3 regions of the Methylobacterium litchii genome follow, and region 3 is predicted to be linked to each of the others. Evidence: predicted binding sites of a transcription regulator. Region 3 holds the regulator's gene; each other region holds the start of a gene.
What was found. Region 3 encodes PhoB, which activates phosphate uptake and scavenging genes when phosphate is short. Its sites were predicted from a motif close to TGTCATNNANCTGTCAT; they were not measured.

Region 1: AAHF99_RS07895 (YdcH family protein) is a predicted target of PhoB. The motif match lies at 6,447-6,463, and genes of this name have one in related genera.
Region 2: AAHF99_RS20710 (calcineurin-like phosphoesterase family protein) is a predicted target of PhoB. The motif match lies at 5,650-5,666, and genes of this name have one in related genera.

What each region holds. Positions count from the first base shown of each region.
Region 1 is NZ_JBBXMY010000003.1:102,605-111,977, reverse strand. Features, by position in the region: gene AAHF99_RS07930 (acetyl-CoA C-acyltransferase) at 1-864, shown strand, start outside; gene AAHF99_RS07925 (acyl-CoA dehydrogenase family protein) at 868-2,064, shown strand; gene AAHF99_RS07920 (acyl-CoA dehydrogenase family protein) at 2,077-3,231, shown strand; gene AAHF99_RS07915 (tetratricopeptide repeat protein) at 3,261-4,130, opposite strand; gene AAHF99_RS07910 (5-(carboxyamino)imidazole ribonucleotide synthase) at 4,422-5,516, opposite strand; gene purE (5-(carboxyamino)imidazole ribonucleotide mutase) at 5,513-6,007, opposite strand; gene AAHF99_RS07900 (YdcH family protein) at 6,086-6,304, opposite strand; gene AAHF99_RS07895 (YdcH family protein) at 6,477-6,656, shown strand; gene AAHF99_RS07890 (propionyl-CoA synthetase) at 6,820-8,730, shown strand; gene AAHF99_RS07885 (hypothetical protein) at 8,734-9,159, opposite strand; gene AAHF99_RS07880 (NADH:flavin oxidoreductase/NADH oxidase) at 9,333-9,373, shown strand, end outside.
Region 2 is NZ_JBBXMY010000013.1:96,015-105,387, forward strand. Features, by position in the region: gene AAHF99_RS20680 (hypothetical protein) at 1-243, opposite strand, end outside; gene AAHF99_RS20685 (ferredoxin) at 529-747, shown strand; gene AAHF99_RS20690 (NAD(P)/FAD-dependent oxidoreductase) at 749-2,029, shown strand; gene AAHF99_RS20695 (cytochrome P450) at 2,054-3,307, shown strand; gene rcdA (protease adaptor protein RcdA) at 3,309-3,839, opposite strand; gene AAHF99_RS20705 (L,D-transpeptidase family protein) at 4,251-5,579, shown strand; gene AAHF99_RS20710 (calcineurin-like phosphoesterase family protein) at 5,707-7,326, shown strand; gene AAHF99_RS20715 (type 1 glutamine amidotransferase domain-containing protein) at 7,333-7,911, opposite strand; gene AAHF99_RS20720 (hypothetical protein) at 8,079-8,282, shown strand; gene AAHF99_RS20725 (hypothetical protein) at 8,297-8,692, opposite strand; gene AAHF99_RS20730 (cold-shock protein) at 9,055-9,264, shown strand.
Region 3 is NZ_JBBXMY010000012.1:47,601-56,973, forward strand. Features, by position in the region: gene pstC (phosphate ABC transporter permease subunit PstC) at 1-774, shown strand, start outside; gene pstA (phosphate ABC transporter permease PstA) at 788-1,681, shown strand; gene pstB (phosphate ABC transporter ATP-binding protein PstB) at 1,718-2,533, shown strand; gene phoU (phosphate signaling complex protein PhoU) at 2,565-3,278, shown strand; gene phoB (phosphate regulon transcriptional regulator PhoB) at 3,390-4,085, shown strand; gene AAHF99_RS19830 (protein-disulfide reductase DsbD family protein) at 4,090-6,222, opposite strand; gene AAHF99_RS19835 (aminopeptidase P family protein) at 6,296-8,122, opposite strand; gene AAHF99_RS19840 (50S ribosomal protein L11 methyltransferase) at 8,163-9,101, opposite strand; gene AAHF99_RS19845 (hypothetical protein) at 9,308-9,373, shown strand, end outside.

The DNA of each region.
Region 1 (9,373 bases), on a different contig from region 3:
GGCGTTCCCGTCGCCGTGGCGGGCGGGGTCGAGTCGATCAGCCTCGTCCAGCCGCATGTGCAGCGCGAACTCACCCGCAACGCGTGGCTCGACGCGCATCTCCCCGCCATCGCCATGCCGATGATCGAGACCGCCGACATCGTGGCCGCACGCTACGGCGTCTCGCGGGAGGCGCAGGACGCCTTCGCCCTGGAAAGCCAGCGCCGCACGGCGGCTGCGCAGGAGGCCGGTCTGTTCGAGGACGAGATCGTGCCGATGAGCGCGGTCATGGCCGTCACCGACAAGGCGACCGGGGAGACGCGGCAGGTCGAGACGCGGCTCGCCAAGGACGAGGGCAACCGCCCCGACACCACCCTCGACGGCCTCGCCAAGCTGAAGCCCGTGCGCGGGGAGGGCGCCTTCATCACCGCCGGGAATGCGAGCCAGCTCTCGGACGGGGCGTCGGCCTGCGTGCTGATGGCCGCCGACGAGGCGGCGCGGCGCGGTCTGACCCCGCTCGGCACCTTCCGGGGCTTCGCCTCGGCGGGCTGTTCGCCGGAGGAGATGGGCATCGGCCCGGTCTTCGCCGTGCCGCGCCTGCTCGACCGCCACGGGCTCACAGTCGCCGACATCGACCTGTGGGAGTTGAACGAGGCCTTCGCCTCGCAATCCGTCTATTGCCGCGACCGGCTCGGGATCGACCCGGCACGCGTCAACGTCAACGGCGGCGCCATCGCCATCGGCCATCCGTTCGGCATGTCCGGCGCCCGCCTCGTCGGCCACGCCCTGCTGGAAGGCCGCCGCCGGGGCGCGCGCTACGCCATCGTCACCATGTGCGTCGCGGGCGGCCAGGGCTGTGCCGGCCTGTTCGAGATCGGAGGCTGATCCATGGATCTCCGCTTCACCCCCGAGGAAGTCGCCTTCCGCGACGAGGTCCGCAGCTTCTGCCGGGAGAAGATCCCGGCCGAGATCCGGCGCAAGGTCTCCGAGGGGCGTGGCCTCTCGAAGGAGGACATCGTCACCAGCCAGCGCATCCTGAACGCCAAGGGCTGGGCGGTGCCGCATTGGCCCAAGGAATGGGGCGGGCGGGATTGGACCACGGTCCAACGCTACATCTACACGGAAGAGCTGTTCCAGGCGGCGGTGCCCCTACCGCAGCAGTTCAACTGCTACATGTTCGGCCCCGTGCTCGCGACCTTCGGACGGCAGGACCAGAAGGAACGCTTCCTGCCCCGCGCCGCCAACCTCGACGACTGGTGGTGCCAGGGTTTTTCCGAACCCGGTGCGGGGTCCGACCTCGCCTCCCTCAAGACGAAGGCCGTGCGCGACGGCGACCATTACATCGTGGACGGCCAGAAGACCTGGACGACGCTGGGCCAGCACGCGGACTGGATCTTCTGCCTGGTGCGCACCGATTTCGAGGCGAAGAAGCAGCGGGGCATCTCCTTCCTGCTCATCGACATGAAGACGCCCGGCATCACCGTGCGCCCGATCATCACCCTGGAGGGCCGGCACGAGGTCAACGAGGTGTTCTTCGACGCGGTGCGGGTGCCCGTGGAGAACCTCGTCGGCGAGGAGAACAAGGGCTGGGACTACGCCAAGTTCCTGCTCGCCAACGAGCGCACCGGCATCGCCCGGATCGGCCTCACCAAGGAGCGGATCACCCGCATCAAGCGCCTCGCCCGCGAGATGCCGGCGGGGGCGGGCACGATGTGGGACGACCGCGATTTCCGCGCCCGCGTCGCCGGCGTCGAGGTGGAGCTGAAGGCCCTGGAGATCACGCAGATGCGGGTCGCCGCCAAGCAGGGCCGGGCGGATTCCGTCGAGCCCGATCCGGCCTCCTCGCTCCTGAAGATCCGGGGCTCGCAATTGCAGCAGGCGGCGACCGAACTGCTCCTCGAACTCGCCGGCCCCTTCGCGCTCGCCGCCCCGGCGCGGGGGCAGGGCGCCAACGACCTGCCGGGCGGGTTCGACTGGGTCGATGCCGCCGCGCCGAGCTACTTCAACAACCGCAAGGTCTCGATCTACGGCGGGTCGAACGAGATCCAGCACAACGTGATCGCCAAGGGTATCCTGGGGCTCTGACGGGAGATCGGCATGGATTTCGACCTGAACGAGGATCAGTCGCTCCTGCGCGACAGCGTCGAGCGGCTCTGCGCCGACCTCTATCCCGCGCTGGAGACCCGGCAGAAGCACGCCGGCGCCCCCCTCGGTTTCCCCGAGGCGAACTGGCAGACATTCGTCGAGCTCGGCATTCCCGGCCTGCCCTTCACGGAAGAGGAGGGCGGGTTCGGCGGCGGGCCGGTGGAGACCATGCTCGTCATGGAGGCGGTGGGCCGCAACCTCGTGGTGGAGCCGCTGCTCGCCTCGGTCGTCCTCGGCAGCACCGCCCTGCGCCTCGGTGGCAGCGCGGCGCAGAAGGAGCGGTACATCCCAGGCCTCGTGGACGGCACCCTGCGGCTCACCCTGGCCCATACCGAGCGGCAATCGCGCTACGACCTTTTCGACGTAGCCACCACCGCCCGCCGCAGCGGTGACGGGTTCATGCTGAACGGCGCCAAATCCGTCGTGCCGAACGCCGACGCGGCCGGGCTGATCGTGGTCTCGGCGCGCGTGTCCGGCGAGCGGCGCGACCGGAGCGGGATCGGCCTGTTCCTCGTGCCCGCCGACGCGGCCGGCGTGAGCGTGACGGCCTATCCGGCCCAGGATGGCGGCCGGGCAGCGGAGGTCTCGTTCTCCGACGTGTCAGTCCCGGCCGACGCGGTGCTGGGCGACCCGGAGGCGGGCCTGCCCCTGCTGGAACGGGTGGTCGAGCACGGCATCGCGGCGCTGGCCGCCGAGGCGGTGGGCTCGATGGAGACCCTGCACCGGCTCACCGTCGAGTACCTGAAGACGCGCACGCAGTTCGGCACCTCCATCGGCGCCTTCCAGGCGCTGCAGCACCGGGCCGTCGACATGCTGATCGAGCTGGAGCAGGCCCGCTCCATGGCGCTCTACGCCGCGATGATGGTGGAGTCGGACGATCCGGCGGCCCGCGCGGCGGCGCTGGCGGCGGTGAAGATCCGCATCAACACCGCCTGCCGTGCCCTCGGCCAGGAGGCGGTGCAGTTGCACGGCGGCATCGGCATGACGATGGAATATCTCGGCGCCCACCACTTCAAGCGCCTCGCGATGATCGCGACGCAGCTCGGCGACACCCCGCATCACATGCGGACGATCACCGACGCGGAGGACGGCCTGCTGGCGGCGTGAGGGGGCAGCCCCTCACGTCCTCCGGGGCGTCAGTTGAACACCGAACCCAAACCGCCCTGCACGCGGGCGAGGCCCGACTTCGCGACGCCGTTGCCCGGGTCGATGGTCGCGGCGCGCTGGTAATTGTCGAGCGCTTCCTTGCGCTGGCCGGACTTCTCGTAGGCGAGGCCGCGATAGGCCCAGGACGTGGCGTCCTTGTTGTTCACGTTGAGCGCCGCGTTGTAGTCTTCAATCGCCTTCGGATACTGGTTCGTGGCGATCAGGCTCTGGCCGCGCGCGGCGTAGGGCGCCGAGACGAAGGGGTTCCGGTCGATGGCCGCGTCGAAATCGGCGATGGCCTGGGTGTCGAGACCCTGCTTCTGCTTCACCAGACCGCGCGCGTGGTACGCCTCGGCCGATTCGGGGCTCAGGCGGATCGCGACGTTGAGGTCGTTGAGGGCGCCGTCGAGGTTGCCCTGCGCCCGCTCCACGTTGGCACGACCGATATAGGCCGGGCCGTAATTCGGATCGGCGCTGATCGCCTTCGAGAAATCCTGCAGGGCGGCGTCGTTGCGGCCGGTCTGGCGCAGGGCCAGCGCCCGGTTGTTGTAGGCCGAGGCCGAGTTCGGATCGAGCTGGATCGCCTTCGTGAAGTCGTTGATCGCCTCGCTGAACTGGCCCGCGCGGGCATAGGCCGCGCCGCGGGTCGTGTAGGCAGCAGCGTCGTTCGGGTTCCGCTGCACCACTTCGCTGAGCGAGGCGATGTTGCTCGTCGTCGCCCCCGTCGTATCCGTTTCCAGCACCGCGTACTGGCGCGCGCCCGCGGCCGAACCCACGGTCTCGCAGCCCGCCAGCCCCGCAGCCGCGACCACCGCCGCGCCGACCAGCGCGGCCTTCACGAGCCCGTTGCGTTGCGTCATCGCCCCATTCTCCCGGGAGCCGCCGCGCCCCGCACGGTGCCCCGCCCCTAGTCCTGTCCGCGCCGGCGCATCGCGCCCGGTTCCGGCAACCCGCGCGCAACGTCGCGCAACGCGGTGAATGCCCCCTTAAGCCGGGCCGCCCGATCGCAGCCGGGCGAACCCTGGAACGGTTGGAAGCGGCGGGATGTGGCGAAGGTATGGCCCCCCGCCGCCGGGCCGCGCAATCGCGCCGCCCGCCGGCTCTTCCGGCGGACGGGTGTGGCGCGCGGGCCGCAACCGGGATGGGTGAAATCAGCCCTTGAGGCGGGTGACGTGGCCCATCTTGCGGCCGGGGCGGGCCTCGCCCTTGCCGTAGAGGTGCAGGTGCGCGCCGGGCTCCGCGAGGAGCGCGCGCCACGCCTCGACCTGATCGCCGATCAGGTTCTCCATCTCGCAGGGCAGGCCGCCGACGCGGGCCGCGCTGCCGAGCGGCCAGCCGCAGACGGCGCGGACGTGCTGCTCGAACTGCGAAGACAGCGCGCCCTCGATGGTCCAATGCCCGGAATTGTGGACGCGCGGCGCGATCTCGTTGACCACGAGCCGCTCGCCGCCCTCGCGCACGAGGAACATCTCCACCGCCAGCACCCCGACATAGTCGAGGGCGTCCGCGATGGCGCGGGCGATGCGGAACGCCTCCTGCGCCGTCTCGGGGGAGACGCCCTCGGCCGGCACCCGCGTGAAGGCCAGGATGTGGTTGCGGTGCTCGTTCTCGCAGAGGTCGAAGGCGGCGAAGCTGCCGTCGGCGCCGCGCGCGGCCACCACCGAGACCTCGCGCTCGAAGGGCACGAAGCCTTCGAGGATCAGCGGCGCGCCGCCGAACTCGGCGAAGATCGCGTTGCGGTCGCCCTCGCCGGGCTCGCGGATGATGCGCTGGCCCTTGCCGTCGTAGCCGAAGCGGCGGGTCTTCAGCACCGCCGGCAGGCCGATCGTCTCCAGGGCGCGGGCGAGGTCGTCGGGGGTGTCCACGGGCCGGAACGGCGCCGTGGGGATGCCGAGCCGATTGATGAATTCCTTCTCCGAGAGCCGGTCCTGCGTCGTCGCCAGGGCTTCGGCGTTCGGGTGGAGCGGCGCGTGGCGGGCCAGCACCTCGGCGGTGGCGCGGGGGATGTTCTCGAACTCGTAGGTCACGACATCCACCGACGCCGCGAAGGCCGCGAGCGCCGCCTCGTCGTCATAGGCGGCGCAGGTGGTGCGGGCGGCCACGTCGAAGGCCGGGCTGTCGGCATCGGGGGCGTAGACATGGACCTTCAGCCCATGGTTCGCCGCCGCGAGGGCGATCATGCGGCCGAGCTGTCCGCCGCCGACGATCCCGAGCACCGCGCCGGGGGCAATCGCGTTCTGCGTCACTGTCCTTGAGTCTCCGGCCGTTCGGCCACGGATGCGCTCTGCGCCGCGCGCCATGCGTCGAGGCGGTCCGCCAGCGCCTCGTCCGAGAGCGCCAGCACGGCGGCGGCGAGCAGCGCGGCGTTCACCGCCCCGGCCCGGCCGATGGCGAGGGTGCCCACCGGCACGCCCGCCGGCATCTGCACGATGGAGAGCAGACTGTCCTGCCCCGAGAGGGCCTTCGATTCGACGGGGACGCCGAAGACCGGCAGGCTCGTCATGGCGGCGGCCATGCCCGGCAGGTGCGCCGCGCCGCCGGCCCCCGCGATCACCACCTTGAACCCGTCCCCGCGCGCGCCCTTGGCGAAGGCGACGAGCCGGTCGGGCGTGCGGTGGGCGGAGACGATGCGGGCATCGTAGGGGATCGCCAGCGCATCCAGGGTCTGCGCGGCATGGCACATGGTCGCCCAGTCCGACTGGCTGCCCATGATGATCGCGACGGGTGGCGCCGACATGCGTGGTCCCAGCAAAAGAGGGCGCTTAACCGCGCAGAACGCGGACCGCAAGGCGGGACGGCTGCCGACCCACCGCTCTCAGGCGATGATGTCCGGCGTCAGCACGTCTTCGATGTGGGAGATCCGGTCCCGCAGGGTGAGCTTGCGCTTCTTCAGCCGCTGGATCTGCAGCTGATCCCCCGCCACGCTCTGCTCCAGCGCCTCGATGGCGCCGTCGAGATCGCGATGCTCCTCGCGAAGCCGGACCAGTTCCGATTCCAGATCGGACTGCCCGTTCTCACCCGACTCAGCCGCCATCGCACCCTGGAAAACCGAAACCCCTTCGAAGGTCAGAAGCATGCGTCACGCCTCGGCGGTGGGCAAGCGCTGGAGCAACCCTTGCGAAAGGTTGCCCAGCGAAAACGCTTCGACAGGCCCGCGAACCTGTGTCAGTCTGCCCGTGTCAGAACAATGACAGGAGATTCGCCTCATGTCGCTGCAGACGCATCTGAGCCAACTCGCCCGCAAGCACGAAGCCCTCGAGCGCGAGATTCAGGAGGCCATCCACAGGCCCTCGGCAAGCGACCAGCAGATAGCGGAACTCAAGCGCCGAAAACTTCACCTCAAGGATGAGATGAACAGGCTGCAAGCCAACGGCACCTTGCACTGACACCCATACGATAGGCCAAGGCAGGCCGCGCCGCTCCCCACAGGACGGCGCGGCTTTTTCATGCCCGAAGGTCCAGGGGCGACACCGATGACGGTGCGGCCGGCGATCTGGTAAGCTCGGCGCGAGACGGCGGAAGACCGTCGCACGACCCCGAGGACACGCCATGCCCGCGAGCCGCTACGCCGAAACCCACGCCGCCGCCGCGCGCGATCCCGAATCATTCTGGCTGGACGCCGCCCGCGCCATCGCCTGGGACCACGCGCCGGAGCGCGCCTTCGATGGAGCCCAGGGCCCCTACGGGCGCTGGTTCCCGGATGGCCGGCTCAACGCCTGCTACAACGCCGTCGACCGGCACGCAGAATCCGACCGCCGCGACCAGGTCGCGATCATCCACGATTCGCCCGTCACCGGCACCAAGCGGACGATCACCTACGGCGCCTTGCGCGACGAGGTGGCGACGCTCGCCGCCGTGCTCACCGACCTCGGCGTCGGCAAGGGCGACCGGGTGGTGATCTACATGCCGATGGTGCCCGAGGCGATGGTCGGGATGCTGGCCTGCGCCCGGCTCGGCGCGGTGCATTCGGTGGTGTTCGGCGGCTTCGCGGCCAACGAGCTCGCCAAGCGCATCGAGGACGCGCAGCCGAAGGTGGTGCTCGCCGCCTCCTGCGGCATCGAGCCGAACCGGGTCGTCGCCTATAAGCCGCTCCTTGATGCGGCCATCGCGGCCTCCGCGCACAAGCCCTCGGCCTGCCTGATCTTCCAGCGCCCGCAATGCCGGGCCGACCTCGACCCCGCCCGCGACCACGACTGGGCCGGGACGATGGAGGCCGCGCGGGCGGCGGGGAAGCACGCCGGCTGCGTGAGCATGGCGGCCACGGACCCCCTCTACGTCCTCTACACGTCGGGCACGACGGGCAAGCCGAAGGGCGTGGTGCGCGACACGGGCGGCTACCTCGTGGCGCTCGCGTGGTCGATGCCGAACCTCTACGGCGTCGCCCCCGGCGAGACCTATTTCTGCGCCTCCGACATCGGCTGGGTCGTCGGGCATTGCTACATCGTCTACGCGCCGCTGCTGCACGGCTGCACGACGGTGCTCTACGAGGGCAAGCCGGTGGGCACGCCGGATGCCGGCGCGTTCTGGCGGGTGCTGGAGGAACACAAGGTCGTGTGCCTGTTCACGGCGCCGACAGCTTTGCGCGCCATCAAGAAGGAGGACCCGCAGGGCGAGCTGGTCGGACGCCACGATCTGTCGGCCTTCCGCTCCCTGTTCCTGGCGGGCGAGCGGGCGGACCCGGATTCCGTCGCCTGGGCCGAGCGGGTGCTCGACCGGCCGGTCATCGACCATTGGTGGCAGACGGAGACCGGCTGGCCCATCGCCGGCAACCCGGTCGGCCTCGGCCTCCTGCCGGTGAAGCGCGGCAGCACCTGCGTGCCGATGCCGGGCTACGACGTGCGCGTCCTCGACGAGGGCGGCAAGGAGGTGCCGGCGGGCACGATGGGCACCATCGCGATCCGCCTGCCCCTGCCGCCCGGCTGCCTGCCGACCCTGTGGGGCTCGGACGAGCGGATGCGCGAGAGCTACCTCACCACCTTCCCCGGCTATTACGACACGTCGGATGCCGGGATCATCGATGAGGACGGCTACATCACCGTGCTCGGCCGCACCGACGACATCATCAACGTCGCCGGGCACCGGCTCTCGACGGGCGGCATGGAGGCGGTGCTCTCCGCCCACCCGGACGTCGCGGAATGTGCGGTGATCGGCATCCGCGACGCCCTGAAGGGCGAGGTGCCCTGTGGGTTCGTCGTGCTGAAGGCCCGCGTCGCCCGCGACCCCGCCGAGATCGAGCGGGAACTCGTGGCGAAGGTGCGGGAGGAGATCGGGCCGGTGGCGGCGTTCAAGCTGGCGCTCACCGTGCCGCGCCTGCCCAAGACCCGCTCGGGCAAGATCCTGCGCGCCACGATGAAGCGCATTGCCGACGACGAGCCCTGGACCATGCCGGCCACCATCGACGACGCGAGCGTCCTCGAGGAGATCGGCGACAGTCTCAGGACCCGCGGGATCGGCGGCTAGGGCTTACTCCGCGTCGTCGTCGTCGCTCGGCAGGCCGATGCCGGCGGCGGGGGTGAGAGTGCCGGTGGCGGTGGGGCCGTTGTCGGGGCTCGTCGGGATGGCGCCGGCACCCATGGCGATCACCTCGGCCATGGCGCGCTCCTTCTCGGGGATGCGCGGATCGCGGGAGATCATCTCGGCCTCGCGCTGGAGGCGCTGGTTGCAGGCGCGAGAGGGAAACCCGCCCTGCGGAGTGCAGGCATCGTGACGGGCGCAGGCCGCGTCGAGGGCGTCGATGGGGGGCAGGGGGGCATTGTTGCCCGGCCCGCAATAATTGCCGTGGATCAACATCTTCGGCCCACCGAAGGCGGCGGGCTGGGCCTGGGAGGCACCCGCGAGGGCGACACAACCGGCGGCGAACACGAACGGAGCGGTGAATCTCGGAAGCATCATGATCGGAATCCTGGGCGATCTCGCCCCCTCAGGCGGCTCGCTTGGGCCGCCGCAGCGCGGCGACGCACACAAAACAGGCCTTCCAATCGGCGGGTTCCCGGTTCGGGACGATGGGGCCGCTTGGCCGCACCGCAGCACTGCCCCAGATTGACCCCATGCCGGAGGACCCCATGACCGCACGCCTGTTCGAGTCCCTCACCCTCGATTCCCT
Region 2 (9,373 bases), on a different contig from region 3:
GCGGCGATGCCGCACGGCCACTCGGCGGGGCGCCTCGACAGACCGGCGCTTCACCCGCGCTTCCTTGCGCACGGGCGCCGAGACGGCGGCCGGCGTCTCCGGCTTGGCGGCCTGGGGAGCGGGCTTGGCCGCTTCCGACTGGCGGGCCGGCGGATCGGTCCATGTCGAGCCGTCCGCCGCATGGGCGGCGAAACCGGTACAGAGAAGGGCGGCGATGAGGCTGCTGCGCACGCCGTGCGGCATGGGGACCTCCCGAAAGATGCTGCCACGAAGGCGGTGCAGGATTGCCAAGGACTATACAGCAATCACACGATTCGAGATATGGCGCGCCGCAATGCGCGGCAAACTTCTACAACTCAAATCGCTATCGAACACGAAAGTGAGTTAATTTCGATCTCGGTGGATTATTGAGCTGTTTCGGCGCACAGGCGGACACGCAAACCGGATATTCGGTTTTTCGATGCGGCGCGAAGACCTTCGACGGAACTCCACCCCGCCGGAGTGGTTTGCGAGCCGATGCCATCTGACATGACCCGTGATGCGGCCCCCTTGCGGGTCAGCGTCGATCTCAACCTCTGCCAAGCTTACGCGCAGTGCTGCTACGCGGCACCGCGACATTTCCGCATCGATGGGCGTGAGGCGCTATTCTACGATCCGGCGCCCTCGGCGGCCGACCGCCTCGACATCGAGCGCGCCCGCCTGGCCTGCCCGGTCCAAGCGATCCGCGTCGAAGACAGCCAATCCTGACATGGCCGACCTTCCTCCGCCGGAGCGCATCGTCGTGGTCGGGGCCGGGCTCGCGGGCCTGCGCGGGGCCGAAGCCCTGCGGGCGTCGGGCTATCGTGGCCAGCTCACCCTGGTCGGCGACGAGCCGCACCGCCCCTACGACCGGCCGCCCCTGTCGAAGCATGTCCTGCTCGGACACCTGCCGGCCGATTCCAGCCGCTTGCCCTCGGACCTGACGGATGACGTGACGTGGCGCCTCGGCGTCGGCGCGCGCGCCCTCGACCGCGAGGCGCGGATCGTCCACCTCACGGACGGCGACAGCCTTCCCTACGACCGCCTGCTCATCGCCACCGGCACGCGGGCGCGGCCCTGGGTGCACGAGGACGAGGCGCGGCTCGCCAACGTCTTCACCATCCGCACCCGTGACGATTCCGCCGCGCTGCGCGAGGTCCTGGCCGCGCGGCCGAAGCGCGTCGTGGTGATCGGCGCTGGCTTCATCGGCTGCGAGGTCGCCGCCGTCTGCCGCGAACTCGACCTGAAGGTCAGCCTCGTCGATCCCGCCGCCACCACGCTCTCGCGGGTGCTCGGCACCACCGTGGGCGGGATGATCGGTGAGGTGCATCGCAAGGCGGGCGTCGAGATGCGCTTCGGCAGCGAGGTCGAGCATCTCGAACACAAGGACGGCCGTGTCACCGGCGTGCGGCTCGCCGACGGCAAGCATCTGAAGGCCGATGTCGTGGTCGTCGCCCTCGGCGCCGTGCGCAACATCGAATGGCTCGACGGCTCCGGCCTCTCGGCCGATCCCGGCGGGCTCGATTGCGACGAGCACGGCTTCGTCCTCGACGATCAGAGCCGCCCCGACCGCGCCATCACGGCAGCGGGGGATGTCGCGCGCTTTCCCCACCCGCTCTATGGCGGACGGCGGGTGGCGCTGGAGCATTGGGGCCATGCGGTCGCGCAGGCCGAGTATGCCGGGCGCCTGCTCGCGGGGCTCGAACCCGCCGCGCCCTACGCGGCGGTGCCGAACTTCTGGTCCACCCAGGGCACCATGGTGGTCAAGTCGGCCGGCCTCACGGACGGCGCCGACGCGGTCGCCATCGTGCAGGGCAACCCGGCTGAGCGCCGCTTCGTCGCCGTCTACGGCCGGGCCGGACGGTGCATCGCGGCGGTCGCCGTCGACAGCGCCCGCTGGCTCCCGATCTACGCCGAAAAGGTCGCCACCGCCGCGCCCTTCCCCCCGACCGAGACGGCCACCGACCGTCCCTTGCGCGACCTCGAGATCCAGGATCCGGGCTTCGCCTGACAGACCGGCAACGGAGCCGACATTATGGCCGACGCCACTCTCCTCAACCAAGTGAAGGACTTCGCCAACCGGGCGAATCCGTACCCGATCTACGCCAAGCTGCGGCAGAACCCGGTCTCGCACCAGGACGACGGCACGCCGGAGGGCACTTGGGTGGCCTCCACGCATGGCGCCATCGCGAGCCTGCTCGGCGATCCGAGGGTGAGTTCCGAGACCCTGCCGCCGGCTGACCGGCCAAAGACCGGCAACCCGGTGAAGGACTACCTGATCAAGCCGATCAAGGACCGGATCACCAATCAGCACCGACCCTTCATCTTCCGCGATCCGCCGGACCACGATGCCCTGCGGGCGGCGGTGATGCACCAGTTCACCCGCGAGCGGGTGCAGGGCATGCGTGCCCGCTCCGACCGGCTGGTCGAGGAGTTGCTGGACGCCAAGTGCGACGCGCACCGCTTCGACGCGGTGGACGACCTCGCCTATCCCCTGCCGGTGACGGTGATCTGTGAATTGTTCGGCGTGCCCCGCGAGGACGAGGCGCAGTTCCATTCCTGGGCGACGCAGCTCGCCACGGCCCTGGAGCCCGACAGCCTCGCCGACGACGAGAACCGCGCGGAGAACAGCCGGACCTTCGACGCCATCGCCGACTACATGTCCGGCCTCATCAAGGACAAGCGCCGCCACCCGAAGGACGACATGCTCTCGGGGCTCGCCAACGAGGTGACGCCGGCGGGCGTGAAGATGGGCGATTACGACCTGATCGCCACCTCGGTGCTGATGCTGGTGGCCGGGCACGAGACCACGGTGAACCTCATCACCAACGGCCTGCTGACGCTGCTGCGCCACCCGGACGAGTTCGAGAAGCTGAAGGCCGACCCGTCGCGGGCGCCCCGCGTCATCGAGGAATTGCTGCGCTACGAGCCCCCGGTGCAGTTCCGGACCCGCACGACCCTCAGCCCCATCGACATCGCCGGGGTCACGATCCCCCAGGGCGCGGACCTCGTGTTGCTGCTGGCCGCCGGCAACCGCGACGCCTCGGTCTTTCCCGATCCCGACACGTTCAACCCCGACCGGGTCGGAAGCCGCCATCTCGGCTTCGGCGGGTCGCTGCACTACTGCGTCGGCGCGCCCCTCGCGCGGTTCGAGGCCGAATCGGCGCTGACCGCCCTAACGCGCCGGCTTAAGAACCCGCGCCTCGTGGAAGACCCGCCGCCGTACCGGTCCGGTGCGGCCCTGCGTGGGCCGCAGCACCTTCCCGTCGCCATCGACGGGATGGCTTAGCTCAGCCCTCCCGACGGCCGAACACCGCGTGGAGCAGTCCCTGCTGGGCCGCGACCGGGCTCGCCACCGGGCGCGGCGTCGGCCGGTCCTCGGTGATCAGCCCGTCGAGGTGGAGGATGCGCGAGTGCAGCCGCCGCGTGCGCAGGATCAGCTGCTGCAGGCGCATCGGCAGGAGCGCGAAGGCCTCGGCCTTCGGCGGCTCCGTGGCGCCGAGCTTCACCCGGTGCTTCTCCTCCGTCGCCTGGGCGGGGGTCATCTCGCCCTCGGCTACGGCGCGCTGGACCAGAAGCCAGGACGCGATCTGCATGAGCAGCGTCGTCAGGCGCATGCTCTCGGCGGCGTAGCTTAGGGTCGCGTCCCGCGAGACGAGGCGCGATTCGTCCCGCCCGTCGCCGTCGAGATAGCCCGCCGTCTCCTCCACGAGGGCCATCCCGTCGCGGAACAGGGCCTTGAACGCGTCCGAGTGAACGTAGCTGGCTCCGAACTCCACCCACTCCCGGTTGTCCCGAAACGTTACGTCGTACCCGTTCATCCTGCCTCCTGTGCCGCAGAGCGGCCCCGTCTGTCCCAGGCCGGACCATCGCCCAGCGGATCCTGCGGTGGCGGGGCAATCCTAGCGCCTCGGGCGCGGCGTGGCGAAGTTACCTCTCGTTAACCTTAAACCGCCAGAAGCGCCGATCGCCGACTCCGCCCGCAAATTTGAGCGATCTCCGATCCGCGCCGCCCTCGCTGTGGACGACTTACGGTGGTGAGAATGGGCCTTATCGACTGTGGCGCGCAGGCCGCAGGGGCGATCAAGCCGCGCCTCAGGTGCGGCGGCGCACGGCGACGCCACATTCCGGCCCCTTCGATAGGGAGTGTTAAACGCCATCACGACACGGTGCGGCCCACCACTCCGAAGGCCGCCCGGGCCAAACGACATCCGGACCAGAGCCAGCGACACATGCGCAGACAGGCACATCACCGGTACACCCCCCTCCGCTCCACGGCCGTGCTCGGCCTTGCGCTGAGCACCGCCCTCGTCGGCGTGGCGATGGCGGCTCCGGCCCGCGATCAGGCCGGCTACGCGCAGGCCGAGTGGGCGCAGGATTACGCGGCGCCGGCCGCCATGCAGGTCCAGCGCGAGACGGTGCCGATCCTCTCGCCGCAGACCGTCGCGGCCACCGAGCAGATGGCCGAAAAGTACCGCGAGATCGTCTCGCGCGGTGGCTGGCGTCCGGTGAACGGCGCCGAGCGCCTACGCATCGGCTCGAAGGGCCCGGCCGTGGCGGCCGTGCGCCAGCGCCTGATCGTGACCGGCGACCTCGACCCGGCCTCGGCCAACACGGGCGTCTATGATTCCTACGTCGCGGCCGGCGTGAAGCGCTTCCAGGCCCGTCACGGCCTGAGCCAGACCGGCGCCATGAGCGCGGCGACCGAGCAGGCCATGAACGTGCCCGCCGAGATCCGCCTGCGCCAGCTCGAGACCAACGTGCTGCGCCTGCGCTCCTACTCGGGCGACCTCGGCCGCCGCTTCGTCATCACCAACATTCCGGCGGCTCTGGTGCAGACCGTCGAGGACGGCCGCATCGTCACCCTGCACGCGGCCGGCGTCGGCAAGATCGACCGGCAGTCGCCGATCATGAACACCAAGGCGACGCAGATCAATTTCAACCCGACCTGGACGGTCCCGGCTTCCATCGTGAAGAAGGATCTGATCCCGAAGATGCAGAAGGATCCGAACTACCTCACGGATAACCGGATCCGCATCCTGTCGAACGGCCAGGAAGTCTCGCCGAAGGCGGTGAACTGGAACTCCGACGAGGGCACCCGCTACACCTACCGACAGGATTCGGGCGCCGACTTCAACTCGATGGGCATCGTCCGCATCAACATCCCGAACCCCTACGGCGTGTTCATGCACGACACGAACACCAAGGGCGTGTTCGGCGACGATTTCCGCTTCATCTCCTCGGGCTGCGTGCGCGTGCAGAACGTGCGCGAGTACATCACGTGGCTGCTGAAGGACACGCCCGGCTGGGGCCGCGAGCAGGTCGAGCAGGCCATCGAGAGCGGCAAGCGCGTCGATGCCACCCTCACGCAGCCGGTGCCGGTCTACTGGACCTACATCACCGCCTGGGCGACCCCGGACGGCGTCGTGCAGTTCCGCGACGACATCTACAAGCGTGACGGCGTGAACGTGCCCTCGACCATCAGCGCCCCGACCCCGGTGGCGAGCGCCGAGTCGACCATGCCGCAGACCTTCGAGCCGGGCGACGAAGACGCCAACTAAGCGCGACACGCACCGCGATCCGAAGGCCCGCGTCTCCCCAGGCGCGGGCCTTTCTCGTATGGGGCACGGCTGTCATGCGCCGGTCGCTGAAATCTGCTGCATCGGCCGGGCCAGAATGGAGCCACCCATGCCGCCTCTGACCCGCCGCGAGACCCTCGCCGGCGCCGCCGTCCTGACGCTCGCCGCCGGACGCGCCGAAGCCGAGGCGAAGGAGGCCACCGGCATCGTGTTCGGCCTCGACGGCGCCGCCCGCGCGCCGCTGCCGAACGTCCTCGTCTCCAACGGGCAGGAGGTGGTGCGCACCGATGCCCAGGGGCGCTACCGGCTGCCGATGCCGGGCGACGGCACGGTCTTCGTGGTCAAGCCGCCGGGCTACGCCCTGCCGCGCGATGCCGACAACGTCGTCCGCCACAGCTACATCCACCAGCCGGAGGGCACGCCGCACGAGATCGGCCTGCGCTACCGGGGCGTCGCGCCGACCGGCCCGCTGCCCACCTCCATCGACTTCACCCTGACGAAGCAGGACGAGCCGGAGGATTTCGACGTCCTGCTCTTCACCGATCCGCAGCCGGAGACGCGACACGAACTCGACCACGTTCGCGATACGGCGGTCGCGCGGGCGATGGGCATCCCGGCGGCCTTCGGCCTCACGACGGGTGACGTGCTGTTCGATGACCTTTCCCTCTACGGGCGGTCGAACGCCATCGTCGGGCGCATCGGGATCCCCTGGTACAATCTCCCCGGCAATCACGACCTGAACATGCAGGCGCCCGACGCCCGCTACAGCCGCGAGACGTGGAAGCGCGTCTTCGGCGCTCCGTCCTTCGCCTTCCAGCACGGGCGGGCGCTGTTCGTGCTGCTCGACAACGTGGTCTGGCTCGGGCCGCCGGTTCCGGTCGGCGGCAACACCTACGAGGGGCGGCTCGGTGAGCGGAACCTCGCCCTCCTGCGCAACCTCCTCGCGGAGGTGCCCGCCGATACGCTGATCGTCCTCGCGACCCATATCCCGCTGCAGACGGACGCCACGCCGAGCGGGCCGCACAACAACACCGCCGACCGCGAGGCGCTGCTCGACATCCTGCGCGGACGGAAGGTGCTGGCCATCTGCGGCCACACCCACACGACGGAGCATCATTACCTCGCGGAGGGGCTGCATCACCACGTGCTGACGGCCGTCTCGGGCTCATGGTGGAGCGGGCCGGACACCCGCACGGGCATCCCCTCGGCCGACAGCCGTGACGGGACGCCGAACGGCTTCCACGTCCTCTCCGTGCGGGGGACCGACTACACCACCCGCTACATCCCGGCGCAGGGCGAGCCGGACGGCACGATGCGCATCGCCTTCGAGAGCCAGATCCGAAGCGGCGCGCCGGAGGTCGTGCGCGCGCTGCGGCCGATGGAGGCCCTGCGTCCGCCGATCCCGCAGGACGCGCTCGCCGACAGCCTCGTGGTGGTCAACGTCTTCGACGGCGGCCCGAAGACGGCGGTGACGTGGCGTGTGGGCGATGGCCCGGCCGAGCCGATGGTCCGCACCCGCCGGCCGGACCCGTTCGTCACCGAACTCTTCGCGCGCTATCCCGATGCCAAGAAATCCTGGGTCCAGGCGATCCCGTCGAGCCATGTCTGGACGGCGCGTCTCCCGGCGGACCTGCCGCCGGGAGCGCACCGGATCACCGTGGAAGGGAGCGACGAGTACGGCCGCCCCTTCCGATCGGCCACGGTGCTGGAAATCACCCGTGGCGTGTGAGGTGCCTCAGGCGGCGAGCTGCCGCTGGCCGTGATTGCCCTCGCCGATCTCCTCGATGATCTTCTTGCAGAAGGCGTCGAGGTCGTCGGGCTTGCGGCTGGTGACGATGCCCTGATCCGTCACGACGTCCTTGTCGTGCCAGTTGCCGCCCGCGTTGATCACGTCGGTCTTGATCGACGGGAACGAGGTGAGGTCGCGGCCCTTCACCGCCCCGGCCTCGATCAGCAGCCACGGGCCGTGGCAGATCGCGGCGACGACCTTGCCGCTGGTCAGGAAGCTCTTGATGATCTCAAGGGCCTTCGGCTCCAGGCGCAGCTTGTCGGGGTTGATCTGGCCGCCCGGCAGGACGAGGGCATCGAAGCCGGAGGCGTCGAGGCTCTCGATGTCGGCATCGACCTTCACGTCCTTGCCCCAGTCGGTCTTGTCCCAGCTGCGGATGGTGCCTTCGCTCTGGCGCGACTTCGGCGCGGCAATGGTCACCTGGGCGCCGGCCTCGGAGAGCTTGGCCTGCGGCACGGTGAGTTCGGTCTCCTCGAAACCGTCCGTGGCGATGATGAGGATCTTGGCTTGCTTGATGTCGGTCATGGGGCATCTCCCAATCGTGGAGTTGCCCGCCCAACCGTCTGACCGCTTGCCTGTTCCCTAAGCGATTGAGGCAGTTCGCCCCATTGGCGAGCAGGGTTTCCACCCGGAACAAGGCCGTGCCGGACCCGTTGGCCCCCAGAACCCGGACGCGTCAGGAGACACCGATCATGGCCAATCCAGGCATCCCCGATCCGACCCCCGGCGATCTGCCGCTGCCCCCGCCGCCGCCCGATCAAGAGCCGGATATCGGGCCGACCGGCCCGCGCACGCCCTACCCGGTCAACGACCCCGGCGTGGGTGAACCCGGCGGTCCCGGCTCCGAGCCGGACGTGTTCCCTGGCTCCCCGACCGACCCCGGCACGCGGATGTAATCCGCGTCGGGACGTCAGTGCCCGCCATGCGAGGCGCGGACGTCCCTCGGCGCTGCGAGGATTTCGGAGAGGCTCGTCGCAACGTGACGGGCCTCTTCGTCCGTTAGGCGAAGCTGGAACGGGGGGAGGGCGCCCGCCTGGAAGGCGACGACGGCCTGTCCCTCCTCGTCGGTGCCGACTTCGATGGCCGCCGAGGTCACGTCGAGCATGGCGATGTCCTCGCCCAGCGCGTCGGCGGTTTCCGGGTCGTCGCCCTCGTCCGATTCGTCGATGGCCGTGAGCAACTGGCCGACGGCGCGCATCAACGCGCGGGCGGCCCGCGCATCCATCACCACCGCCGTCGCCTGATCGTCCTTCTGGAACGAGAGCTGGATGTTCGCGCCGTCCAGCGAGACCGAGATGCCTGCCATATACCGCCCGGAAGCCGTTTCGATGCGCCCGCTCCGGCCGACAGGGTCGGTGCGGAGGCGGGCCGATGTGCCAGCCGTAAGCGGCTGTTCCCTTTGTTCTATATGCACCGCCGGGCGGGGAAAACACAGGGGCCGGAAGGGTGCGGCGCTGACGTGCCTCGGTTGCGACCCCGGTGATGCCTTGTTGCCGCCGCAGGGTCGGCCTATCTAAGTCGGTGGGGGGCACACCTGTCGAGACCGACGCTCACGCGAAAGGTTCTGTGTCTCGCGCCCCGCCGCTCTGGAAAACACCAGACAGACCGTCGTGCCATTTGCGGCCATGATGCCGCGCGCACGATCTATGGACGAACGAGGTACACTACGTGAATACCGGCACTGTAAAGTGGTTCAACGAGACCAAGGGCTATGGATTCATCCAGCCCGATGACGGCGGCAAGGACATCTTCGTCCACATTTCCGCAGTCGAGCGCGCCGGAATGCGCAACCTGGTCGAGGGCCAACGGATTTCCTACGAGATCCTGCAGGACAAGCGCAGCGGCAAGGACGCCGCCAGCAACCTTCAGGCCGCCTGATCCAAAGCCAGACTGACGGGGCACCCTGAACGGCCCCAATCGACAGCCGTCCCGGGCGCAGAGGCGTCCGGGACAGCGCAGGACCCATAATGAGAAACGACGCCGGATG
Region 3 (9,373 bases):
ACCTCCAGCGCCTGGAACATCGGCACCGAGCAATACGGCGCCCTGGTCGCGGTGATCGGCACCCTCGCCTCAGCGGTGATCGCGCTGCTGATCGGCGTGCCGGTCTCGCTGGGCATCGCGATCTTCCTGACGCAGCTCTGCCCCGGCTGGGCGCGCAAGCCCGTCGCCATGACGATCGAACTGCTCGCCGCCGTGCCGAGCATCATCTACGGCATGTGGGGCCTGTTCATCTTCGCCCCGATCTTCGCGCGCTTCGTGCAGATCCCCCTCTCGAACCTCGTCGAGGGGCTCCCGGTGGTCGGCACGCTGCTCTATGCGCGGGTGCCCTCGGGCGTCGGCATCTTCACCGCCGGCATCATCCTGGCGATCATGATCGTGCCGTTCATCGCCTCGATCGCCCGGGACATGCTGGACCAGATCCCCACGGTCCTGCGCGAGAGCGCCTACGGCATCGGCTGCACCACCTGGGAGGTGGTGCGCCACGTCCTCGTGCCGCAGGCCGCCGTGTCGATCATCGGCGCGATCATGCTGGGCCTCGGCCGGGCGCTGGGCGAGACGATGGCGGTGACCTTCGTGGTCGGCAACGCCAACCGGCTCTCGGCCTCGATCTTCGACCCGTCCTCGACCATCGCCTCGCGGATCGCCAACGAGTTCAACGAGGCGGACGGCCTGCAACTGAACGCCCTGATGGCGCTCGGCTGCATCCTGTTCGTCATCACCTTCATCGTGCTGATCGTCGCGCGGCTGCTGACCCGCCGCGTCCGGGCCGCCTGAGGAGCCGATCCCGATGGATGCCACGAACCCCTTGGTGACGACCCCGTCCCCCCTCCGCGCCAGCCGCGTCCGCCCCGGTCGCCGGGTGGCGGACCGGGCCCTGCGCATCTCCTGCCTCGTCGCGACGGTGGTCGGCGCGGTGGTGCTCGGCTCGATCCTCCTGATGCTCATCGTCGAGGGCATCCGGGGCCTCAGCCCGACCCTGTTCACGCAGCCGACCCCCGGCCCCGGCTCGGAAGGCGGCGGCATTGCCAACGCCATCCTCGGCAGCCTCGTGCTGACGACGATCGGCATCGTCGTGGCGACCCCGGTCGGCGTGATGGCGGGCACCTACCTCGCCGAATACGGGCGGGGCTCGAAGCTCGCGGACATCATCCGCTTCCTCAACGACGTGCTGCTCTCGGCGCCGTCGATCCTGATCGGCCTGTTCGTCTACACCCTGATGGTGCGGCCGATGGGGACCTATTCCGGCTGGGCCGGCGGCGTCGCTCTGGCGATCATCGCCGTCCCGGTGATCGTGCGCACCACGGAGGACATGCTGCGGCTCGTGCCCGGCACCCTGCGCGAGGCCGGCGCGGCGCTCGGTGCCCCGGCGTCCAAGGTCATCACCTCGGTGACGTGGCGGGCCGCCTCCTCCGGCATCGTGACGGGCATCATCCTGGCGCTGGCCCGCATCGCGGGCGAGACCGCGCCGCTGCTCTTCACGGCGCTCAACAACAATTCCTGGTTCTCCCCCAACCTGATGGGCGGCGTCGCGAACCTTCCTGTGATGATCTACCAGTTCGCCCTCTCGCCCTATCCGAACTGGCAGGGGCTCGCCTGGGCCGGCGCCCTGCTGATCACCACGACCATCCTGGCCCTGTCGATCATCGCCCGCCTGGTGATCAAGCCGCAGAACGCCCGCTGAGGGCGTGACGTCCGAACCCATCACGAGGACATGACGATGAACGCCGCCTCCGCGCTGCCGACCGGGGACCTCAGCCGTGGCAACGCCGCCACCGACCGGGCCGTCCGCATCGCCGTCAAGAACCTCAACTTCTATTATGGGTCGTTCCACGGCCTGAAGAGCGTCAACCTCAACTTCTACGACCGGAAGGTCACGGCGCTGATCGGCCCCTCGGGCTGCGGGAAGTCGACCCTGCTGCGCTGCTTCAACCGCATCTACAGCCTCTACCCGGAGCAGCGCGCCGAGGGTGAGATCCTCCTCGACGGGCGCAACGTTCTCGATTCGAACGTCGACCTGAACGAGTTGCGCTCGCGCATCGGCATGGTGTTCCAGAAGCCGACGCCCTTCCCGATGTCGATCTACGACAACGTCGCCTTCGGCCTGCGCCTCTACGAGAAGCTGCCCAAGGCGGACCTCGACGTCCGCGTCGAGGAATCGCTGCGCAAGTCCGCCCTGTGGGACGAGGTGAAGGACAAGCTCAAGCAGCCCGGCACCGGCCTCTCCGGCGGCCAGCAGCAGCGCCTCTGCATCGCCCGCACCGTGGCCCAGAAGCCAGAGGTGATCCTGTTCGACGAGCCGACCTCGGCCCTCGACCCGATCTCCACGGGCCGCATCGAGGAGCTGATGGAGCAGCTGCGCGACGAGTTCACCATCGTGATCGTCACGCACAACATGCAGCAGGCCGCCCGCATCTCGCAGTACACGGCGTTCATGTATCTCGGCGAGCTGGTCGAGTTCGGCCAGACCGACAAGATCTTCATGAACCCGAACGAGCGCAAGACGCAGGACTACATCACCGGCCGCTTCGGCTGAGCCACCGACCACGAACCGCAGAGGTCTCGCCATGCCCGGCCACATCGTCACGTCCTACGACACGGACTTGGAAGACCTGCGCCGCTCGATCTCCGAGATGGGCGGCGTCGCGGAGAAGATGACCGGCGAGGCGACCCTCGCCCTCGCCCGGCAGGACGAGGCCCTGGCCCAGACCGTCATCATCGCCGACAAGCGCCTCGACACGCTCCAGCGCGAGATCGAGGAGAAGGCCGTCCTTCTCATCGCCCGGCGCCAGCCGCTCGCGGTGGACCTGCGCGAGACCATCTCCGCGATCCGCGTCTCCGGCGATCTGGAGCGGATCGGCGACCTCGCCAAGAACGTCGCCAAGCGCGTCACGGCCATCGCCGACCAATCGCCGGCGCAGAAGATCGTGCTCGGCGTGCGCCACATGAGCGACCTCGCCGAGGGGCAGCTCAAGGACGTGCTCGACGCCTATGCCAGCCGCGACACCAAGGCGGCGCATGACGTGTGGGAGCGCGACGGCGAGATCGACGCCCTCTACAATTCGCTGTTCCGCGAACTCCTGACCTACATGATGGAAGACCCGCGCAACATCTCGTTCTGCACACACCTGCTGTTCTGCGCCAAGAACGTCGAGCGGATCGGCGATCACACCACCAACATCGCCGAGACGATCCATTACCTCGCCACGGGCGAGATCTTCATGGGCGACCGGCCGAAGAACGACGCCTCGAACTACGCGACCGTCACCCCCGGCGCGTGAACCATCGCCGTCATCGCCTCCCCGGCGGTGACGGCTTCGGCGTATCAGTGTTGCCCGCCACCCTCGGTCGAGCCCGGCCGGGGGGAACGGGCGTGGAATGGACTCCCGAGCATGCGTGTCCTGATCGTCGAGGACGAAGAGGCGCTCACCACCCTCCTGCGGTACAACCTCGAAGCGGAGGGCTTCAGCGTCGATGCCGCCGCGCGCGGGGACGACGCGGAACTGCTCCTCGCCGAGCGCACCCCGGACCTCGTCCTTCTGGATTGGATGCTGCCGGGCCTGTCCGGCATCGAACTGTGCCGCCGCATCCGCGCCCGCCGCGAGACCGAGCGCATGCCGGTCATCATGCTCACCGCCCGGGGCGAGGAGGGGGACCGCGTGCGCGGCCTAGGCACGGGGGCGGACGACTACATCGTCAAGCCGTTCTCCGTGCCGGAACTGCTCGCCCGCGTCCGCGCGCTGCTGCGCCGGGCCAAGCCCGCCCATGTGGCCGACCGGCTGGCGGCAGGGGACATCGAGCTCGACCGCACCGGCCACCGGGTCCGGCGCGGCGGCCAGGAGCTGCATCTCGGGCCGACCGAGTTCCGCCTGCTGGAATTCCTGATGCTCAGCCCCGGCCGGGTCTTCTCCCGCGAGCAATTGCTCGACGGGGTCTGGGGGCACGACGTCTACATCGACGAGCGCACCGTGGACGTGCATGTCGGCCGCCTGCGCAAGGCGCTGAACGGCCCGCGTCAGGCTGATCCGATCCGCACCGTGCGCGGCTCGGGCTACGCCTTCGACGAGACCTTCTCGCTGGAGCCGTGAGAGGTCAGCGCGCCTCGGCCGTGCGGTCGGGGATCGCGGCCAGCGCCTCCAGCACCGTGCCCTCGGTGAGGATCTGCGGCAGGATCGTGGGGTCGCCGCCGCCCGCGTAGAGCAGGTAGAGCGGCACGCCGCTGCGCCCGTGTCGCTCCAGCAGGCGGGTGATCTCGGGGTTCTGGTTGGTCCAGTCGCCCTTCAGGTAGGTCACGCCCTTCGCCCGCATCGCCGCCTGCACGGACGGCCGCGACAGCGAGGTGGTCTCGTTGACGGCGCAGGTGATGCACCACGCCGCCGTCAGGTTCACGAAGACCGGCCGGCGCGCATCCCGCAGGGTGTCGAGGCGGGCTTGGCTGTAGGGCTCGGTGCCCTCGGCGGCGGCCTGCGCCGCCGGCATGGCCCGCTGCTGCGCCAGCCCGAAGCCGAGCGTCACCACGGCGATGATCGCGAGACCCGCGAGGCCCTGGAAGATGCGTTCCCCGAGGGCCGTCGCGCCCCGGCTGCGCTCCCAGGCCCAGGCGGCGAAGCCCACCAGCACCACGCCGATCAGGGCCGCGAACAGCCCCCGCGCATCAACCTGCTGCGCCAGCACCCAGATCAGCCACGCCGCCGTGGCGTAGACCGGGAAGGCCAGGGCCTGCTTCAGCGTCTCCATCCACGCGCCGGGGCGCGGCAGCACCCGCACGGCGCCGGGCCACAGGGTGAGGGCCAGGAAGGGCAGGGAGAGGCCGAGCCCCAGGGCCGCGAACACGGCCAGCGCTATGGCCGGCCCCTGCGTCAGGGCGAAACCCACCGCCGCGCCCATGAACGGCGCGGTGCAGGGGGTGGCGACGAGGGTCGCGAGGACGCCCGTGAAGAACGAGCCCGGCAGCCCCGAACGCCGCGCGAGGCCGTCGCCGAGGCCGGCGAAGCGTCCGCCGAGGCTGAACACCCCCGACAGGCTCAGGCCCACCGCGACGAGGAGATAGGCGAGCCCCGCCACGACCGGCGGCGATTGCAATTGGAAGCCCCAGCCGAGGCTCGCCCCGCCGCCCTTCAGGGCGATCAGCAGGCCGGCGAGGGCGAGGAAGCTCGCCAGCACGCCGGCCGTGTAGGCGAGGCCGTGCAGGCGCACGCGGGTCCGGCTCTCGCCCGATTGGCGCACGAGGCCGAGCACCTTGATCGAAAGCACGGGGAAGACGCAGGGCATCAGGTTGAGGATCAGCCCCCCGAGCAGGGCGAGGCCGATGGCGGCGAGCAGGGTCGGCTGGTCCGCCGCCGGGACGGGCAGGGCGCCGGCCGCCGCCGGGGGGGCGACGGCGGCGGAGGGCACCTGCGCCGGCTCGTCGCCATAGGCGAAGGCGAGGCGGACTAGGCCGTTGCCAGTGTCCTCCTCCACCGTCAGCACGCCGGGCAGGGAGAGGGGGAAGGTCTTGTCGTCGCCCCGTGTCAGGCTCAGGTGCAAGCCCTGGTCATCAACGCTGAGAGTTTGCTCGGCGGCGTTCTCGAGGGCGGTCTCGCCATAGGGGAAATAGGCGGCCGACTTGATCGAGTCCGCCCGCAGGCCGCTCGTGGCGAAGTCCAGGCGGATGCGGTCGCCCTCGCGGGACAGGCGCATCGGCCAGACCGGGGCGACGGGGAGCGCCGCCCGCGCGCGGGTGAACAGGGCGGCGTTGGCGGGGTCCGGCGTCGGCTTGCCCACGGGGAGGGTCAGGGCGAGGTCGGCCGCGCCCGGCACGCATTCGGTCTCGCAGACGAGGTAGGTGAGCTTGCCGGCGATCCGCACCGGCTCGGCCGGGTCGAGGCTCGGCGGCGGCGTGACGGGGACGAGGAGCGTCACCTCGTCCTCGTAGCCGTAGTTCATCAGCGTCGCGATGGGGATGCGGTGCGGCGCCGGCCAGCGGATCGCCCCCGTGCCGAAGCCGGCGGGCAGCGTCCACGTCACCTCCGGCGGCAGGCCGGAATCGCCGGGGTTGCGCCAGTAGACGTGCCAGCCGCGCTTGAGCTTCATGTGCACGGCAAGCGTGAAGGGCGTGCCGCCCGCCACCGCCGAAGGCTCGGCCACGAGGCTCGCCCGCACGAGGTCCGCCGGCACGCGGAAACCCTGCGCCAAAGCGGGGCCGCAACCGAGGCAGGCGAGGATCAGGAGAAGGCGGGCGATCATGCGGGACTCTTCGCGCCGGGCGGCGGAGGGTTTCTCGGCCTCCGCACCGGCTTAATTGGGGCAGGGGCGGGCCTTACGCCCCGAGGGGTTCCGTCGCGGCCTCCAGCCAGCCCCGCGTCGGCGCGTCGAGGAGCGGCGACAGGGCCGCGCGCACGCGGGCGTGGTAGGCGTCGATCCAGGCGCGCTCGCCCGGTTCCAGCAGGGACGTGTCGATGAGGCGTCGGTCGTAGGGCGCAAGCGTCAGGGTCTCGAAGCCGAGCACCGGCCGCTCGCCGCCCGGCACCGCGCGGGGCTCCACGAGGACGAGGTTCTCGATGCGGACGCCGTAGCGCCCGGCGGCGTAATAGCCCGGCTCGTTCGAGAGGATCATGCCGGGCTCCAGGGCCACGGTGCCGGTCTTGGCGATGCGCTGCGGCCCCTCGTGCACCGAGAGGAAGGCGCCGACCCCGTGGCCGGTACCGTGGTCGAAATCGAGCCCGGCCCGCCACAGGGGCAGGCGGGCGAAGCCGTCGATCTGCGCGCCGTTCGTGCCCTTGGGGAACACGGCGCGGGAGATGGCGACGTGGCCCTGCAGCACCCGCGTGAAGCGGTCGCGCATCTCCGCCGTGGGCTCACCGATGGCGAGGGTGCGGGTGATGTCGGTGGTGCCGTCGGGGTATTGCGCGCCGGAATCCACGAGGAACAATTCGCCCAGACGCACCGCCCGGTCGGTCTCCCGCGTCACCCGGTAATGGACGATGGCGCCGTTCGCGCCGGAGCCGGAGATGGTCGGAAAGGAGACGTCGCGCAGGTCGCCGCCCTCGGCGCGGAAATTTTCCAGCGCCTCGACGGCGGCGATCTCGGTGAGGTCGCCCCGCGCCGCCGCGCCGTCGAGCCACGCGAGGAAGCGCACCACGCTCGCCCCGTCGCGGCGGTGGGCCTCGCGGGTGCCGGCGATCTCGGCCACGTTCTTCACCGCCTTCATCGCGGTGATCGGGTCCTTCCCGACATCGACCGTGCCGCCGGCCGATTCCACGCGCTCCTTGAGGGCGACGGCGCCCGTGGCTCCGTCGAGGCGCACGCGGGCCCCGGACAGGGCGGCGATGCCCTCGTCGAGGTCGAGGCGCGCGCCGATCTCCGCGATGGGGTCGAGCGCCGCGCGCAACGCCGGGTCGATGTCGCCGGAGACGAGGTAGAGCCGCGCCCGGCCCTCGCGGGGCAGGATCGCGTAGCCGAGCGCCAGGGGCGTATGGCCGACGTCGCCGCCGCGCAGGTTGAACGCCCAGGCGAGGTTGTGCGGGTCCGAGATCACCAGCGCGTCGCAGGAATCGGCGACGAGCGCCGCGCGCACCCGGCCGAGCTTGTCGGACGCCGCCTCGCCCGCGAGGGATTCAGGCTGCGCCACGACCCGGCCGGAGGGGGGCTTCGGTCGCCCGGCCCAGCAGGAATCGACCGGGTTCTCCGGCAGCGCCCGGAGCGAACCGCCGGCCTTGGCCACCGCCCGTTCGAGCCGCGCGATCCCGTCCGGCGTGTGCAGCCAGGGGTCGTAGGCGAGCACCCGGTCGCGGCCGAGATGCTCGCCGATCCAGGCCTCCGCGCTGGTCTCGGCCAGGGGCACCACGCTCACCACGCCGGTATCGACCTGCGCGGGCGCCTGCAGGGTGTAGCGCCCGTCCACGACGAGGGCGGCGGCGTCGGTGAGGATCACGGCGGTGCCGGCCGAGCCGGTGAAGCCGGTGAGCCACGCGAGGCGTTCCGCATCGGCGGGGACGTATTCCGACTGGTGCTCGTCGGCGCGGGGCACCACGAACCCGTCGACCCCCGCTTCGCGCAGCGCGGCGCGCAGGGCCGCGATCCGCTCCGGCCCCTTGCGGTGGCCGGGATCGTCGAAGGTCTGGAAGCGGCGGCGGGACTCGGTCATGCGCGGAGCCTATCGCCCGCGAGGCTCGGCCCGCAACGGGTCACGGCGTCCGGACAGAGTTCGTCCGATGGCGCGGCGCGGCGCCGCCCCGGCGCAGGACGAGGTGGACCCAGCCCTCGATCACGCCGCGCTTGGACAGCGCGAAGCCCTGGTGGCGATAGGCCGAGAGGACGCTCGGCACGTCGCGCTCGATCAGGCCCGACAGGACCAGCGTGCCCCCCGGCGCCACCACGCGGGCGAGGCTCGGGGCGAGGAGCCGCAGGGGCCGCGCAAGGATGTTGGCGAAGACGAGATCGAAATGCCGGTCGCGCGCCGCCATGCGGTGGCGGGTGCCGCCGGCATGGTAGAGCTTCAGCCACGGGCCGAGGCCGTTGAGGCGGGCATTCTCCCGCGCGGTGGTCACGGCCTCGCCGTCGAGGTCGCCCGCCACGACCGGGCGGCGCAAGTCCTTGGCGGCGGCGAAGGCCAGGATGCCCGTGCCGGTGCCGACATCGAGGACATGGCGCGGCCGGCGGCGCTTGCGCTCGGCCACCAGCGCCCGCAGGCACCCCAACGTCGTGCCGTGATGGCCGGTGCCGAAGGCCAGCGCCGCCTCGATCTCGATGGCGAGGTCGTTCGCCCGCCGCGCCTCGCGGTCGTGGGAGCCATGGATCAGGAAGCGGCCGGCGCGCACCGGCTTCAGCCCTTCGAGGGAGGAGCGCACCCAATCCTGCTCCGCGATGGTGCGGAACTCGGCCTCATCGGCCTGCGCGCCGATCACCGGCCGGATCAGGCCGCGGACGAACGCCTCGTCGGGCTCGTCTGCGAAATAGGCTTCGAGGCGCCACGTCTTCCCGTCCTCGTCCTCGAAGGCGGCGACCGCCGTCTCGGTGGGATCGAACATCTCGCCCAGCAAGTCGGTCATCGCCCGCGCCGACTTCTCGTCGGTGTCGAGGCGGAGGACGTGAGTCGGGCGGTGGGGCGGCAGGCCTTCGAGCATGATCGCCCTGTTAGCGCGCCCGCCCGTCGCGGCACAGGGGCTGGCGCGAAATCGTGCCGGTTCGGACACGCTCCCGCGATTCTTTCACAGCCATGCACAGGATTGCGGCATCGAGGACAGGCGTTGACCACAGGAGCCCGGAACCCGCGCAGGGTGCCGACGTTTTCGGGAGCTTCGTCACGAAGTCGTTCAAGGGAAGCGTAAGAGTGAAGCGTTCGCGTCGTCCCCTCCCTGGCCAATCCGGCCCGCTCGGGCCGATCGTTCTGGCGCAG